DNA from 2 places in the Ciceribacter thiooxidans genome. Region 2 is predicted to be linked to the other one. Evidence: predicted binding sites of a transcription regulator. Region 2 holds the regulator's gene; the other holds the start of a gene.
What was found. The regulator LexA, encoded in region 2, represses DNA repair genes until DNA is damaged. The targets are predictions, from matches to a motif close to TGTTCNNNNTGTGTTCNG.
Positions count from the first base shown of each region.

Region 1: the regulator LexA is predicted to act here: its motif matches at 2,331-2,348, upstream of radA (DNA repair protein RadA).

Region 1 covers NZ_CP059896.1:2,210,760-2,217,828, forward strand. Annotated here, with positions in the region: gene H4I97_RS10705 (AzlC family ABC transporter permease) at 1-69, opposite strand, end outside; gene H4I97_RS10710 (AraC family transcriptional regulator) at 142-999, opposite strand; gene alr (alanine racemase) at 1,116-2,279, shown strand; gene radA (DNA repair protein RadA) at 2,387-3,790, shown strand; gene H4I97_RS10725 (CvpA family protein) at 3,880-4,515, shown strand; gene purF (amidophosphoribosyltransferase) at 4,653-6,143, shown strand; gene H4I97_RS10735 (SDR family NAD(P)-dependent oxidoreductase) at 6,342-7,069, shown strand, end outside.
Region 2 covers NZ_CP059896.1:1,701,683-1,708,751, reverse strand. Annotated here, with positions in the region: gene gltA (citrate synthase) at 1-21, opposite strand, end outside; gene H4I97_RS08085 (ComEC/Rec2 family competence protein) at 300-2,792, shown strand; gene lexA (transcriptional repressor LexA) at 2,773-3,486, opposite strand; gene H4I97_RS08075 (VOC family protein) at 3,703-4,599, shown strand; gene kdsA (3-deoxy-8-phosphooctulonate synthase) at 4,599-5,444, shown strand; gene H4I97_RS08065 (methyl-accepting chemotaxis protein) at 5,526-7,069, opposite strand, start outside.

The DNA.
Region 1 (7,069 bases), 510 kb from region 2:
GATCAGCGGCGCCATGCGGCGCATGGCAGAGAAGACTTCGGCGGCGCGGCCGCCACGATGGTCCGGCATGTCAGGCATCCTGTTTGTCGATGAGACCCTGCTCATAGGCAAAGGGGACGAACGGGTCTTGAAGGAAAGTGATCAGCCCTTGCGGAACTGTCCGGGTGTCACACCGGTGCGCGACTTGAAATGCCGGCTGAAATGCGCCTGGTCGGCAAAGCCGCAATCGAGCGCGACATCGGCGATCGGCCGCCCGAGCCGCAAGAGGGTGCGTGCCTGCCGCACCCTTACATCGGTCAGGAAAGCATGCGGGGTGATATGGAATTCCTTGCGGAAGGCGCGGATCAGGTGCGCGCGCGACAGGCTGGCGGTTGCCGCGAGTTCATCGAGGCCGACGTCTTTCGCGAAATTCTCCGTCAGATAGTCGCGCACTCGCCAGACGGCGGTGCGCTCGCGCGTATCGACGGGCGAGATGCGCCGGCTGCCGTGACGGACGAAGATCGCCGCAAGCACCGAAAACATGCTCTCCTCAGCCTCGAGCGCGCCGACATTGTTTTCCAGCGCAAGGTGCGCCCGGTGAAAGGCCTGCGCCAGTTCCGGGTCGAGCGGCGTGCCGCGGGCGAAAGCGGGCGTCCCGTGACACGCCTTGCCGGTCACATCTTCGAGGACATCGCGGTAGAGCGTCTCACCCGGATAGATCATGCGGTAGCGATAGCCTTCGGCGCCCGGCGCGCCGTCATGCACGACCTCCGGGTTGATGAGGTAGAGATGGCCGGGGCCGGTCTCCTCGCGGCTGCCGCGGATGCGGGCGATCTGGCTGCCGCTCTCGATAGCGCCGATCGAGAAGGTGTCGTGGGCGTGCGGGGCGTATTCATGGGTGCGGAAGGTGGCGCTCAGGCACTCCATGCCCGCAAAGCGACCGTCGCGCCAGAAATTGGTGCGTTCGGCCATCGTCAGCGGCATGCCGCTCGCCGCTTCTGTCTGCGAAACGTTGTGCATCGCGAAATATTACCGCACGCGACCATTCCAGTCTTGAACAAAAGTGATAGGGTCGGCCTGTGCCGGGTCGCCTTGCCGACCCTTTCCGCTTCTCCCCCTACGATGCATAGTGCCAGATGACCGCTCTTACCGAAATCCCGGAGCTTCCCGAAGACTTTCTCAACGCGCCGCTGCGGCTCACCGTGGATCTCGGCGCGCTCGCCGACAACTGGCGCGACATGGCGCGGCGCTCCGGCAGTGCGCGTACCGCCGCGGTCGTGAAGGCGGACGCCTACGGCATGGGCATCGAGGATGCCGGCATCACGCTCTACGAGGCCGGCGCGCGCGACTTCTTCGTCGCCGTCCCGTCGGAAGGGGCGACACTTCGCGCCTATGCGCCGGATGCGCGCATCTTCGTGCTCTCCGGCCTCTGGCCCGGTGCCGAACAGACCTTCTTCGAGAACGATCTCGTGCCGGTGATCGCCTCCGAGGAACAGCTCGCGTTGTGGATGGCGGCAGTCTCCGAACGCGGCGACCACCCCTGCGCGCTGCATGTCGATACCGGCTTCAACCGGCTCGGCCTCAGCATGAAGGAAGCCTTCGAACTGGCCGGCGACGTATCGCGCCCGGCGAGCTTTTCGCCGGTGCTCGTGCTCAGCCATCTCGCCTGTGCGGACGATCCGTCGTCACCGATGAACCGCCGGCAACTGGAGTCTTTCCGCGAGGTTAGCGCCGCTTTCGAAGGGATCGAATCAAGTCTTTCAGCTTCTGCTGGAATCTTCCTCGGGTCCGATTACCACTTCGACCTCACCCGTCCGGGCATCGCACTCTACGGTGGCGAGGCCGTCAACAGTGTCAAAAACCCGATGCGCCCGGTCGCTAAGGCCGAAGCCCGCATCCTCCAGGTCCGCGAGGCGGCGGCGGGCGAGACGGTGAGCTATGGCGGCACCCTGACGCTTGCCCACGACAGCCGGCTCGCGATCGCCTCTGTCGGCTATGCCGACGGTTATCTGCGCAGCCTCTCGGGCACCGGCGTGCCGCTGCGTGACACCGGCATCCCCGGCGCCTTCGGCTTCATTGCCGGCAGACGCGTGCCGGTCGCCGGTCGCGTCACCATGGATCTGACGATCTTCGACGTCACCGACCTGCCGGCGGGCGCCGTCAGGGCCGGCGACTATGTCGAGCTTTTCGGCCCGAACATGCCGGTCGACGAGGTCGCCCGCGCCGGCGGCACGATCGGCTACGAAATGCTGGTCGGCCTCGGCCTGCGCTACGAGCGACACTATCTGGACGCCGAATGAGACGCCGCAAGGCTTGCATTCAGACCGGTCTTCCGCCTATCTCTGGCGCATGATTCACATTTTGTTCCGCTGAACGGAGCAGATGTTCGAACAGCGGAAGAGTGAGCATGGCCAAAGCCCGAACCCAATTCGTCTGCCAGAACTGCGGCACCGTTCATACCCGCTGGGCCGGCAAGTGCGACGGCTGCGGTGAGTGGAACACCATCGTCGAGGAAGACCCGATGGGCGGCATCGGCGCAGGCCCCGGCAAGGTGCCGAAGAAGGGTCGGCCGGTGACGCTCACCTCGCTCTCCGGCGAGATCGAAGAGGCGCCGCGCATCCCGACCGGCATGGCCGAGCTCGACCGGGCGACCGGCGGCGGTTTCGTGCGCGGCTCGGCGGTGCTGATCGGCGGCGACCCGGGCATCGGCAAGTCGACACTACTCATGCAGGCGGCAGCCGCGCTCTCCCGCAAGGGCCAGCGCGTCATCTACGTCTCGGGCGAAGAGGCGGTCGCGCAGGTCCGGCTGCGGGCACAGCGCCTGCATGCGGCCGAGACTGATGTGCTGCTCGCCGCCGAGACCAATGTCGAGGACATTCTGGCGACGCTCGCCGAGGGCAAGCGGCCGGACCTCGTCATCATCGATTCCATCCAGACGCTGTGGAGCGACACCGCCGATTCGGCACCCGGAACGGTGACGCAGGTGCGCACCGGCGTGCAGGCGATGATTCGTTTCGCCAAGCAGACCGGCGCCACCATGGTGCTCGTCGGCCATGTCACCAAGGACGGCCAGATCGCCGGCCCCCGCGTCGTCGAGCACATGGTCGACGCGGTTCTCTACTTCGAGGGCGACCGTGGCCACCACTATCGCATCCTGCGCACGGTCAAGAACCGCTTCGGCCCGACCGACGAGATCGGCGTCTTCGAAATGTCGGACCGGGGCCTGCGCGAGGTCGCCAATCCGTCCGAGCTCTTCCTCGGCGAGCGCAACGAAAAAGCCCCGGGAGCCGCCGTTTTTGCCGGCATGGAGGGCACGCGACCGGTGCTCGTCGAGGTGCAGGCGCTGGTCGCCCAGACCTCGCTCGGCACGCCGCGACGCGCCGTCGTCGGATGGGATTCCTCCCGCCTGTCGATGATCCTCGCGGTGCTTGAGGCCCATTGCGGCGTGCGGCTCGGCAGCCACGACGTCTACCTCAATGTCGCCGGCGGCTATCGCATCTCGGAACCGGCCGCGGACATGGCCGTCGCCTCTGCCCTGGTTTCCTCGCTGGCCGGACTTGCCCTTCCCGCCGATTGCGTCTATTTCGGCGAGGTCAGCCTGTCCGGCGCCGTCCGGCCGGTTGCGCACACGGCCCAACGGCTGAAGGAGGCAGAAAAGCTCGGTTTCGCGCGGGCGGTGCTCCCTTCGGCCTCGCCCGATCTGCCGAAAGGCACGGCGGGGCGGTGGAGCGAGATCGAAAGCCTTCCCGACCTGGTCGCGCGCATCGCCGGGTCCAGAGTGAAGGCCGGAGAGGAGATGGACGGCAATTGATCCTTTTTCGGCCGCAATGCGGTGTATGGGATCACCGAACGCGATGACGATCACGCAGGCCGGGGCCGGCCGTCTTGGAGTTGATTTAGATGCCCATCACTATTTTTGACGGTATTGTCATCGGCGTAGTCCTGTTTTCCGCCGTTCTCGCCATGGTTCGCGGTTTCTCCCGCGAAGTGCTTTCGATCGCAAGCTGGGTCGGCGCCGTCGCCGCCGCCTATTACCTGCATCCGCTGGTGCTTCCCTACATCAAGAACTACACGAGCGACGAGCGCATCGCGCTTGCCGGTGCCGCCGGCATCGTCTTCCTGATCGCGCTGATCGTCATCTCCTTCATCACGACGCGCATCGCCGACTTCATCATCGACAGCCGCATCGGCGCGCTGGACCGCACGCTCGGCTTCCTCTTCGGTGCCGCCCGCGGCATTCTGCTGCTGGTGGTCGCAGTCGCCTTCTGGAACTGGCTGATCGACGTCAAGCATCGCCCGGACTGGGTCAACAACGCCAAGTCGAAGCCCTTCCTCGACGCGCTGGTGCTGAAGCTCGAAGCGGTGCTGCCGGAAGACATCGAGCCGCAGCTGCGCGCCCGCATCCTCGGCAAGGACGAGGCGGACGGCGAAGCGCCGGCCGAGCAGGCGCCCGCAGACCAGGCACCGACCGGACAGGCGGCGCCATCGCAGACCCTCGCTCCGCCGGCAGAAACGACGGCACCGGCCGAAAACTGACGGGCAGCGGCGGCTGCCGCTTCCTATATAGGACGTGAAAGACAAATCGGGCGCCGTCGGAGCGGGATCATCCGGCGAAAGCGCCCCGAGAACCGTGTATAGTGTACCTGCCCCGCACCGAGCAAAGGCCTGCTTCCATGAACCAGTCTGATTTCAACTCCCTCGAAGACGGTCTCGACGGCGACACCCTGCATGAGGAATGCGGGGTGTTCGGCATTTTGGGACACCCCGACGCGTCGACGCTGACGGCGCTCGGCCTGCACGCGCTTCAGCACCGGGGCCAGGAAGCGGCCGGCATCGTCTCCTTCGACGGCCAGCAGTTCCACACCGAAAAGCACATGGGCCTCGTCGGCGACCATTACACCGATCCGGTGACGCTGGCGAAGCTGCCGGGCACGGTCGCGATCGGCCACACCCGCTATTCGACGACCGGCGAAGTGGCGCTCCGCAACGTGCAGCCGCTCTTTGCCGAACTGGAAGAAGGCGGCATCGCCATTGCCCATAACGGCAATTTCACCAACGGGCTCACGCTTCGCCGGCAGATCATCGCCACCGGCGCGATCTGCCAGTCGACCTCGGACACCGAAGTCGTGCTGCATCTCATCGCCCGCTCGCGTCATTCATCCACGGCCGACCGCTTCATCGACGCCATCCGCCAGATGGAAGGCGGCTATTCGATGCTGGCGATGACCCGCACGAAGCTGATCGCCGCCCGCGACCCGATCGGCATCCGGCCGCTCGTCATGGGCGAACTCGACGGCAAGCCGATCTTCTGTTCGGAGACCTGCGCGCTCGACATCATCGGCGCGAAGTTCATCCGCGACGTTGAGAACGGCGAGGTCATCATCTGCGAAATCCAGCCGGACGGCTCCATCACCGTCGACGCCCGCAAGCCGGCGAAGCCGCAGCCGGAGCGGCTCTGCCTGTTCGAATACGTCTATTTCGCCCGTCCCGATTCCGTGGTCGGCGGCCGCAACGTCTACATGACCCGCAAGAACATGGGCATGAACCTCGCCAGGGAAGCCCCGGTCGAGGGCGACGTCGTGGTACCGGTTCCGGACGGCGGCACGCCAGCCGCCCTCGGCTACGCTCAGCAGAGCGGCATCCCGTTCGAATACGGCATCATCCGCAACCATTATGTCGGCCGCACCTTCATCGAGCCGACCCAGCAGATCCGCGCCTTCGGCGTGAAGCTCAAGCATTCCGCCAACCGTGCGATGATCGAAGGCAAACGCGTCGTGCTGGTCGACGATTCGATCGTGCGCGGCACCACCTCGCTCAAGATCGTGCAGATGATCCGTGATGCCGGCGCCAGCGAAGTGCACATCCGCGTCGCCTCGCCGATGATCTTCCATCCCGATTTCTACGGCATCGACACGCCGGACGCCGACAAGCTGCTCGCCAACCAGTATGCCGATGTCAATGCCATGGCGAAGTATATCGGCGCCGACTCGCTCGCCTTCCTGTCGATCGACGGGCTCTACAAGGCGGTCGGCGGAGCACCGCGCAATCCGGAGCGGCCGCAGTTCACCGATCATTACTTCACCGGCGACTATCCGACCCGCCTCCTCGACCGGGAAGGCGAAAAGGTCGGCCGCAAGGTTTCCATGCTGGCCAGCAACGGGTGATGGACGCAGCCACCCTCCCCTTGAGGGGGAGGGTCGAACCGAAGGTGGGAGGGTGACCTCTTCTTTCGGAGCCGCTCACCCCCACCCGCAGCTACGCTGCGACCTCCCCCCTCAAGGAGGAGGTAAAGTGCAGGCCCACACCGCCTGAATTCCTATCGTCGGTGTCGCATTGCACCGCTTCTCCGGGAGACTTCACAGATGACAATCGACCTCAAGGATCGTATCGCGCTCGTGACCGGCGCATCGCGCGGCATCGGCTATCATACCGCGCTCGAACTCGCCAAGGCCGGCGCGCATGTCATTGCCTGCGCGCGCACCGTCGGCGGGCTCGAGGAACTCGATGACGCGATCAAGGCCGTCGGCGGTTCGGCGACGCTGGTGCCCTTCGACCTCGCCGACATGCAGGCGATCGACACGCTCGGCGCCTCAATCTTCGAGCGCTGGGGCAAGCTCGACATCCTCGTCGCCAATGCCGGCATCCTCGGCGTCATCTCGCCGATCGGCCATGTCGAGGCGAAGGTCTTCGAAAAGGTAATGGCGATCAACGTCACCGCCACCTGGCGGCTGATCCGCTCGGTCGAGCCGCTGCTCGTCAAGTCCGACCAGGGCCGCGCGGTGATCATGTCCTCGGCAGCCGCCCACAAGTGCCGACCCTTCTGGGGCCCCTACTCCGCCTCCAAGGCCGCCGTCGAGGCACTCGCCCGCACCTGGGCCGGGGAAACGCAGCGCCTGCCGCTGCGCGTCGTCTCGGTCGATCCGGGCGCCACCCGCACCGCCATGCGCGCCCAGGCCATGCCCGGCGAAGACCCGTCGACGCTGCCGCATCCATCCGAGGTCGCCGCCCGGATCCTGCCGCTCTGCGGTCCGGAACTCACCGAGACCGGCAAGCTCTTCGTCGTGCGCGAAAACCGCCTCGTCGACTACCG
Region 2 (7,069 bases):
TGCTGCGCTTTTTTCCGTCATGCTAATCCTCCGAAATTGGCGGTCCGGCGCCTTCGAAAAGGCGTCGCAGGTTAAGCGTCCCGAGTTAGCTATATGATCCCGACGTTAATGCCAAGCTAGCCAAAGGGCAAATTGTGCGACGCGAAATGCCAGCAACACATCGTGATTTCCGAAGCTTATCTCCGTGCCATCATGAAGTGTTTCAGGCTTTCTTTCGCGCGCATTGATTGCTACAGTTTGCCGGTGAGGCGGATGCCGCAGCGTCGGCGTCCGGTCCTCCGATCGGGGCTGGGGCCATCTTGGAAAAGATCGCGGAAGACCGCGCCGGGAACGGAGCAGGGGAAGGGCCGACGCTCGCCATTACTATCCCCCTCGACGCGATTGTCGTCGCGCAACCGCGCTCGGCTGGAGCACTCGTCGTCCGTCAGGCGACCGGTGGGGAATGTCTTGTTGACCGTATTTCCCGTTCTGCGGCGTTGATCGCGCAGTCGGCGCACGCGGCGATTGGTCGCGAGGAGGCGTTCGGGCGCGTCTTCCTGTTCGTGCCCGTCGCACTGGGGACCGGTGCCGTCCTCTGGTTTGCCTTGCCGCAGACCCTGCCGATCGTAGCGCCGGTGTTCCTGTTTGCTGTTTCCTCCGTCTTTGCGGTGCTCTCGCGTTTCGGCAGCCCCATGGCACATCGGATATGGTCGGCGCTGGCGCTCTGTGCCATCGGAATGCTTCTTGCGGATCTCGAGACCCGCAGGATGCAGACGGTCCTTCTCGATACGCCGGTCACGACACAAGTGACGGGAAGGGTGCTTCGGCGGGAGGCGGGGGCGACCGGCGAATGGCGCTACCTCGTCCGCGTAGAGGCGACGGCGGAGCCGCGGATCAGGCGTGCGCCGGAAGAGGTCGTGCTCATGACCCGCGCCCGACACGAGCCTTTCGCCCTCGGCGAGGTGCTGCGGGGAAAGGCACGGCTCTCGCCACCTTCCGGACCGGCTTTGCCCGGCCTCGACGACTTCTCCTTCTCCGGCTACTTCGGCGGGATCGGCGCCGTCGGCTATTTTCTCGGAGCGCCGACGCATGTCGAAAGATCGGCGGTGAGCGGTACCGGCCCATGGTGGGAGGCCGCCGAGCAGACGCTTCTTATTGTCCGCGACGGCATCACCCAGCGAATCAGGAGAACAGTTCCGGGCGACGCCGGCGGCTTTGCCGCCGCGATCCTCACCGGCGACCGTCGATCGATGTCGGCGGCGACGACCGAGGCATTGCGGCTTTCGGGACTGGCGCACATCACCGCGATTTCCGGCCTCCACATGGCGCTCGCCGCCGGCATCTTCTTTGTCGGCCTGCGCAAGCTGCTCAGCCTCTCGCCGGCGATCGCCCAGTCCTGGCCGATCAAGAAGATCGCTGCCATGGCCGCGCTGGCCGCTGCCTTCCTCTACCTGATGATCTCCGGCTCGCAGGTCTCCGCCATCCGCGCCTTTCTGATGACCGCGATCATGCTGGTTGCCGTCCTGTTCGACCGCCCGGCGATCAGTCTGCGCAACCTCGCACTGGCGGCGATCGTCATTCTCGTTGTTTGGCCATCACAGGTGCTCGGTGCCAGCTTCCAGATGTCGTTTGCCGCCACCGCAGGACTGATTGCCGGCTACGACGGCTGGCGCCGGCGCGCGGCACGGCAATCGCGCTATGCGCCGGACTTTCCCGGCCGGAGGATCCTTTCCTTCCTGTGGAATTTCGCGGCCGGCACCTTCCTGACGTCGCTGATTGGAGGACTGGCGACGGCAATCTTCGCCGTCGCCCATTTCCATCGACTGGCACCTTACGGTCTTGTCGCGAATCTCGCGGCAATGCCGATCATCTCTGTGGTGGTGATGCCGGCGGCACTTGCGGCAATGCTGCTCATGCCGTTCGGCCTCGATATGCCCTTTCTCATCCTCGCAGGCGAGGGGCTTGAGATCGTCATCGTGATCGCGACCACGGTCGCGAGCTGGAGTGAGGGCACGTCCGTCGGACGGCTTGCAGCATGGTTCCTGCCGCTCGCGAGCGTCGGACTGTTGTTACTCACCTTGCTGCACACACGCCTTCGGTGGATCGGCGCTGTCATCCTCGTCGTGGCGATCGGACTTGCGATCCTCCTGCCGCCGGAAGACACTGCCGACCTCATCGTCTCGGAGGACGGACGCCTGGCGGGTCTGCCCGGCCCGGACGGCAGGACGATCGCGACGAACCGCAACAAACCGTCGGACTTCCTCTTCTCACAATGGCAGCACGCGCTTGCGCGTCCGGATCATCTCGGCCCGCTCCGCAGCGAGGACGGTGCCGTCGCCGGCACTCGGGCGGAGGGAGCGGACCGGTTGTCCGTCGAACAGATAAGGACCGTTCGCGAGATGATGCGGCGACAGTTCGCAGCGTCACCCTCCGGCCGATTTCTCTGTACGGGAAAAGTCTGGTGCATCGTCCGGCTGTCGAAAGGGTGGCGGATCGCCACCGTCGAGGACCCGGCACTTCTCGGCGCCGCCTGCGATACTGCCGATTTCGTGATCACGCCGCGCCGTTCACCTTTCGGTAGCTGTCGCTCCGGCGCGAATATGATCGATGCGGAAGTGCTGCGCCGCACGGGCGCAACCGAGTTCTATCTTGGAAATCACGACGATCGGGATATCCGTCAGCGCACCGCATACACCACTCTCGACAGGCCGTGGCAGCGGCATCGACTTTACGACTGGCGGACCGACAGCTTCGCCGACGGGGAGCCCGCAGCGGGTGCGAACGCCGCAAAGGTCAGTGATAGCGGCGGATAAGTCCGACGAGCTTGCCCTGAATCTTCACACGATCAGGGCCGAAGATGCGCGTCTCATAAGCCGGGTTCGCTGCCTCGAGCGCGATCGAATCGCCCCGGCGGCGGAAGCGTTTCAGCGTCGCTTCCTCGTCGTCCACGAGTGCCACCACGATGTCGCCGGGCGTTGCGTTGCTGGCGTTGCGGATGATGACCGTGTCGCCGTCGAGAATGCCGGCCTCGATCATCGAATCACCCTTGACCTCGAGCGCATAGTGCTCGCCCGATCCGAGCATCTCCGCCGGGATGGTGATTTCGTGGGTGTTGTGCTGGATTGCCGAGATCGGCACGCCGGCCGCGATCCGGCCCATGACCGGGACGGCGACCGAATTCGAACGCTCTTCCGCGGGCGGCTTGGCCGCAGGGGCAGGTTGGCCCTTCCCAAGGCTTCCCTCGATCACGCTCGGGGAGAAACCCCGGCGCGGTTGCAGGCTGGACGAATAGGCCTCCGGCAGCCTGATGACTTCCAGCGCCCGCGCCCGGTTCGGCAGCCGCCGGATGAAACCGCGCTCTTCAAGCGCCGTGATCAGGCGGTGGATACCGGATTTCGATGCGAGGTCGAGCGCATCCTTCATCTCGTCGAAAGACGGTGGCACGCCCGATTCCTTCATCCGTTCGTGAATGAAGAGAAGCAGTTCCTGTTGCTTGCGCGTCAACATGTCCAGAGCCCCGTCGTGTGAAACAAATCCAGAACATACACTATCTGTTCCATATGTGTTCCGCAAGTCCCTAAATATTGGTAAGCAGTTGGCCGTTCGGTGGAATTTTCGCCTGCGTTCGCATCCCGGCGAACGCCGATGGGATGAGGCCGCAGCCGCCTTGCAAAGCGCCCGCAAATCGCGCAAACCAGACGCGGTCGACAAGGAGGGCGCGGGATGTCCACTGCCATGGAGACGCCGCGCGGCGTCGATCACATCGTTCTGCCGGTGCACGGGCTGAAGCCCGCACGCGAACGGCTCGGGGCGCTGGGTTTTACGGTCGCCGCCGATGCGCTGCATCCCTTCGGCACTGAGAACGCCTGCGTCTTCTTCTCCGACAAGACCTATCTTGAGCCGCTTGCGGTGGCGAGTCGCGAGACGTGCGAAGAGGCCGTCCGCAAGGGCAATGTCTTCGTCGCCCGGGATCGCGCCTTCCGTTTCCGCGCGTCGGACGGTGAGGGGTTGTCGGGGGTCGCGGTTGCCTCAACGGATGCGGCGGCGGACCACGAGGTCTATGTCGAGCACGGCCTGTCGGCTGGCGAAATCCTGCATTTCTCGCGGCCGCTGAGATTGCCGGATGGCACCGAGGCAACGGCCTCGTTCAGGCTTGCATTCGCCGCCGACCTGCGCGCGCCCGATTTTCTCCTCTTCTCCTGCGAACGAGCCAATCCGCTACCGGCGGATCGCGCCGCGCTGGAACGCCACGAGAACGGTGTGACGGGCATCTCCGCCGTCGTGCTCACCGAAGAAAATCCCTCCGACTTCCAGGAGATGCTGGAGACCGTCTTCCACCAGCGTGAGATCGAGGCGCATTCCTTCGGCATCGTCGTGCCTTCGGTAAACGCGAAGATCGAGGTGCTGACGCCCGCCGGCCTTGCGGGCTATTTCGGGCTCGACGCGCGAAATGCCGGCCGCGGCCTCGTCGGTGCGGCGATCGTCTTCCGGACCGGGGATATCGGCGTGACAGAACGCCTGCTGGCTGCTAATGGCGTTCGCCATACACGCAAGGATGGCCGCCTGATCGTACCGTGTGAAGCGGGGCAGGGCGCGCATTTCGTTTTCCAGGAGGAATAATGAGCACTTCGACCAATTCCGAAGTCGTCGTCGGCGAAGGTAGCACGAAGGTCGTCTTCTCCAATTCCAGGCGTTTCTCGTTGATCGCCGGTCCCTGCCAGATGGAGAGTCGCGATCATGCCTTCATGATCGCCGGAAGGCTCTCCGAGCTCTGCCGCGAGCTCGGCGTGGGCCTCGTCTACAAGTCGTCCTTCGACAAGGCGAACCGCACCTCGCTGTCCGCGCAGCGCGGCATCGGGCTCGACAAGGCGATGGAGGTCTTTGCTGATCTCAAGACGGAGTACGGATTTCCGGTCCTGACCGACGTGCACACGGAAGAACACTGCCGGCTGGTCGCGTCGGTGGTCGACGTCCTGCAGATTCCGGCCTTCCTCTGCCGTCAGACCGATCTTCTGGTGGCTGCCGCCCAGACCGGCCGCGCCATAAACGTGAAGAAGGGCCAGTTCCTCGCCCCCTGGGACATGAGGAATGTGCTGAACAAGATCAATGCCAGCGGCAATCCCAATGTGCTGTTGTGCGAGCGCGGCGCCTCGTTCGGATACAACACCCTTGTTTCCGACATGCGCGCGCTGCCGATCATGGCGTCAACCGGTGCTCCGGTGGTGTTCGACGCGACCCATTCCGTGCAGCAGCCGGGAGGTCAGGGCGGTTCCTCCGGCGGTCAGCGGGAATTCGTCGAGACGCTGGCGCGCGCCGCGGTTGCCGTCGGCGTCGCCGGCCTCTTCATTGAGACCCATGAGGATCCCGACAACGCCCCCTCCGACGGACCGAACATGGTGCCGATCGACCAGATGAAGCGGCTTCTCGAAAAGCTGCTCGCTTTCGACGCCGTCGCCAAGGGCTGAGCGACCGCGAGGCGCAAGATCGGAATGACATGAGAAAAGGCGCCGGTCCTTCGATCGGCGCCTTTTTCTGTGCGGGCGGTTTCAGAACTCTTCCCAGTTGCCGCCTGTAACCGCACCGCCGCCGAGACCGAGGGCGCCGGCGAGTTTCTGACCGAGCGCTCGGGCAGGCGAGGGGGTGGGACGGGTTTTCTCACCGGGAAGGGCGACTGCAGGCTTCCGAGCCGCGGGTGCGGTTGCGGGGCGCGATGCCGGCGGAAGGGCCGCTGCGGTGGCGTGTGCCCGGACGGCAGTGCCGGGCCCGAGTGCGAAGCGTGCCAGCAACGAGTCGAGGTGTCCGGCCTCTTTGGATAGCTCTCGGCAGGACGCATTCGTTTCCTCGACCATGGCGGCGTTCTGCTGGGTGAGCTGGTCCATCCGGTTTACGGCCGAGTTGACCTCGTTGAGCGCCGCGGCCTGTTCGGACGAAGCCTGCGCGATCGTTTCAATCAATCCGTCGACGGCGTTGACCTGGGTGTCGATCTCGCTGAGCGCCGAACCGGTGCGATTGACGAGGGCGACGCCGGCGGCGACCTGCGTGGACGACGTCTCGATCAGCGTCTTGATCTCCTTTGCGGCGTTCGCCGAGCGACCGGCGAGGTCGCGTACCTCCTGGGCGACGACGGCGAACCCCTTGCCGGCTTCACCGGCGCGAGCCGCCTCGACGCCGGCGTTCAGTGCGAGAAGATTGGTCTGGAAGGCGATCTCGTCGATCACATTGATGATCTGGCGGATTCTGGATGCGGAGTCCGCGATCCTGTCCATCGCAGCGACCGCCTCGCCGACGACTGCGGACGAATGGGCTGCGCTCTTCTTGGTGCCGGCGATCATGGTGCCGGCTTCGCGGGCGCGCTCGGTCGCGCTCCGTACGGTGGCGGTGATCTGGTCAAGTGCGGCGGCAGCCTCCTCGAGGGAGGCCGCCTGGGTCTCCGTGCGTCGGGCAAGATCATCGGCTGCGGAGGCGATTTCGGCAGAACCGCTGCGTACCGTCGTTGTTGCGCGCGAAATGTCCGTGAGGGTTTCCGCCATCGCGTCCATGCTGGAGTTGAATGCGCTCCGGAGCGCTTCGTAGTCTGCCGCGAAAGGACGCGCGATCCGGAAGGCGAGGTCCCCGGCGGCGAGCCGATCGAGACCTGCGCTGATGTCTTCGATGACGTGCGCCCGTTCGGCGTCTGCCGCGGACTTCGCTTCCATCTGGCGACGCTCGTCCTCGATCTGGCGTTCGCGCATCTCTTCCTGGCGCTTGCGGTTGACCGAGCGCTCCAGGGCGGCTTCACGAAAGACGGTGACGGCGCCGGCCATCTCGCCGATTTCGTCGCCGCGGCCGTCGAAGGGAACGGGACGGGAATAATCGCCGCTCGCCAGCACCGCCATATAGTCCCGCATGGATGTCAGAGGAACGATCGCCCGCCGGCGAAGGGCAATGAGGCCGCCGAACAGGATGAGGATTGCAAGGAACGCGCCCGCGAACGAAAGGGTGGTAAAAAACGACGTCTCATCGGCCGCCGTCGCTTCGGCCTCGGCTTGGAAGGCGGTTGCCATGGCGACCAGCTCGTTGACCGCACGGTCATGGGCGTGGAAGGCGTCCT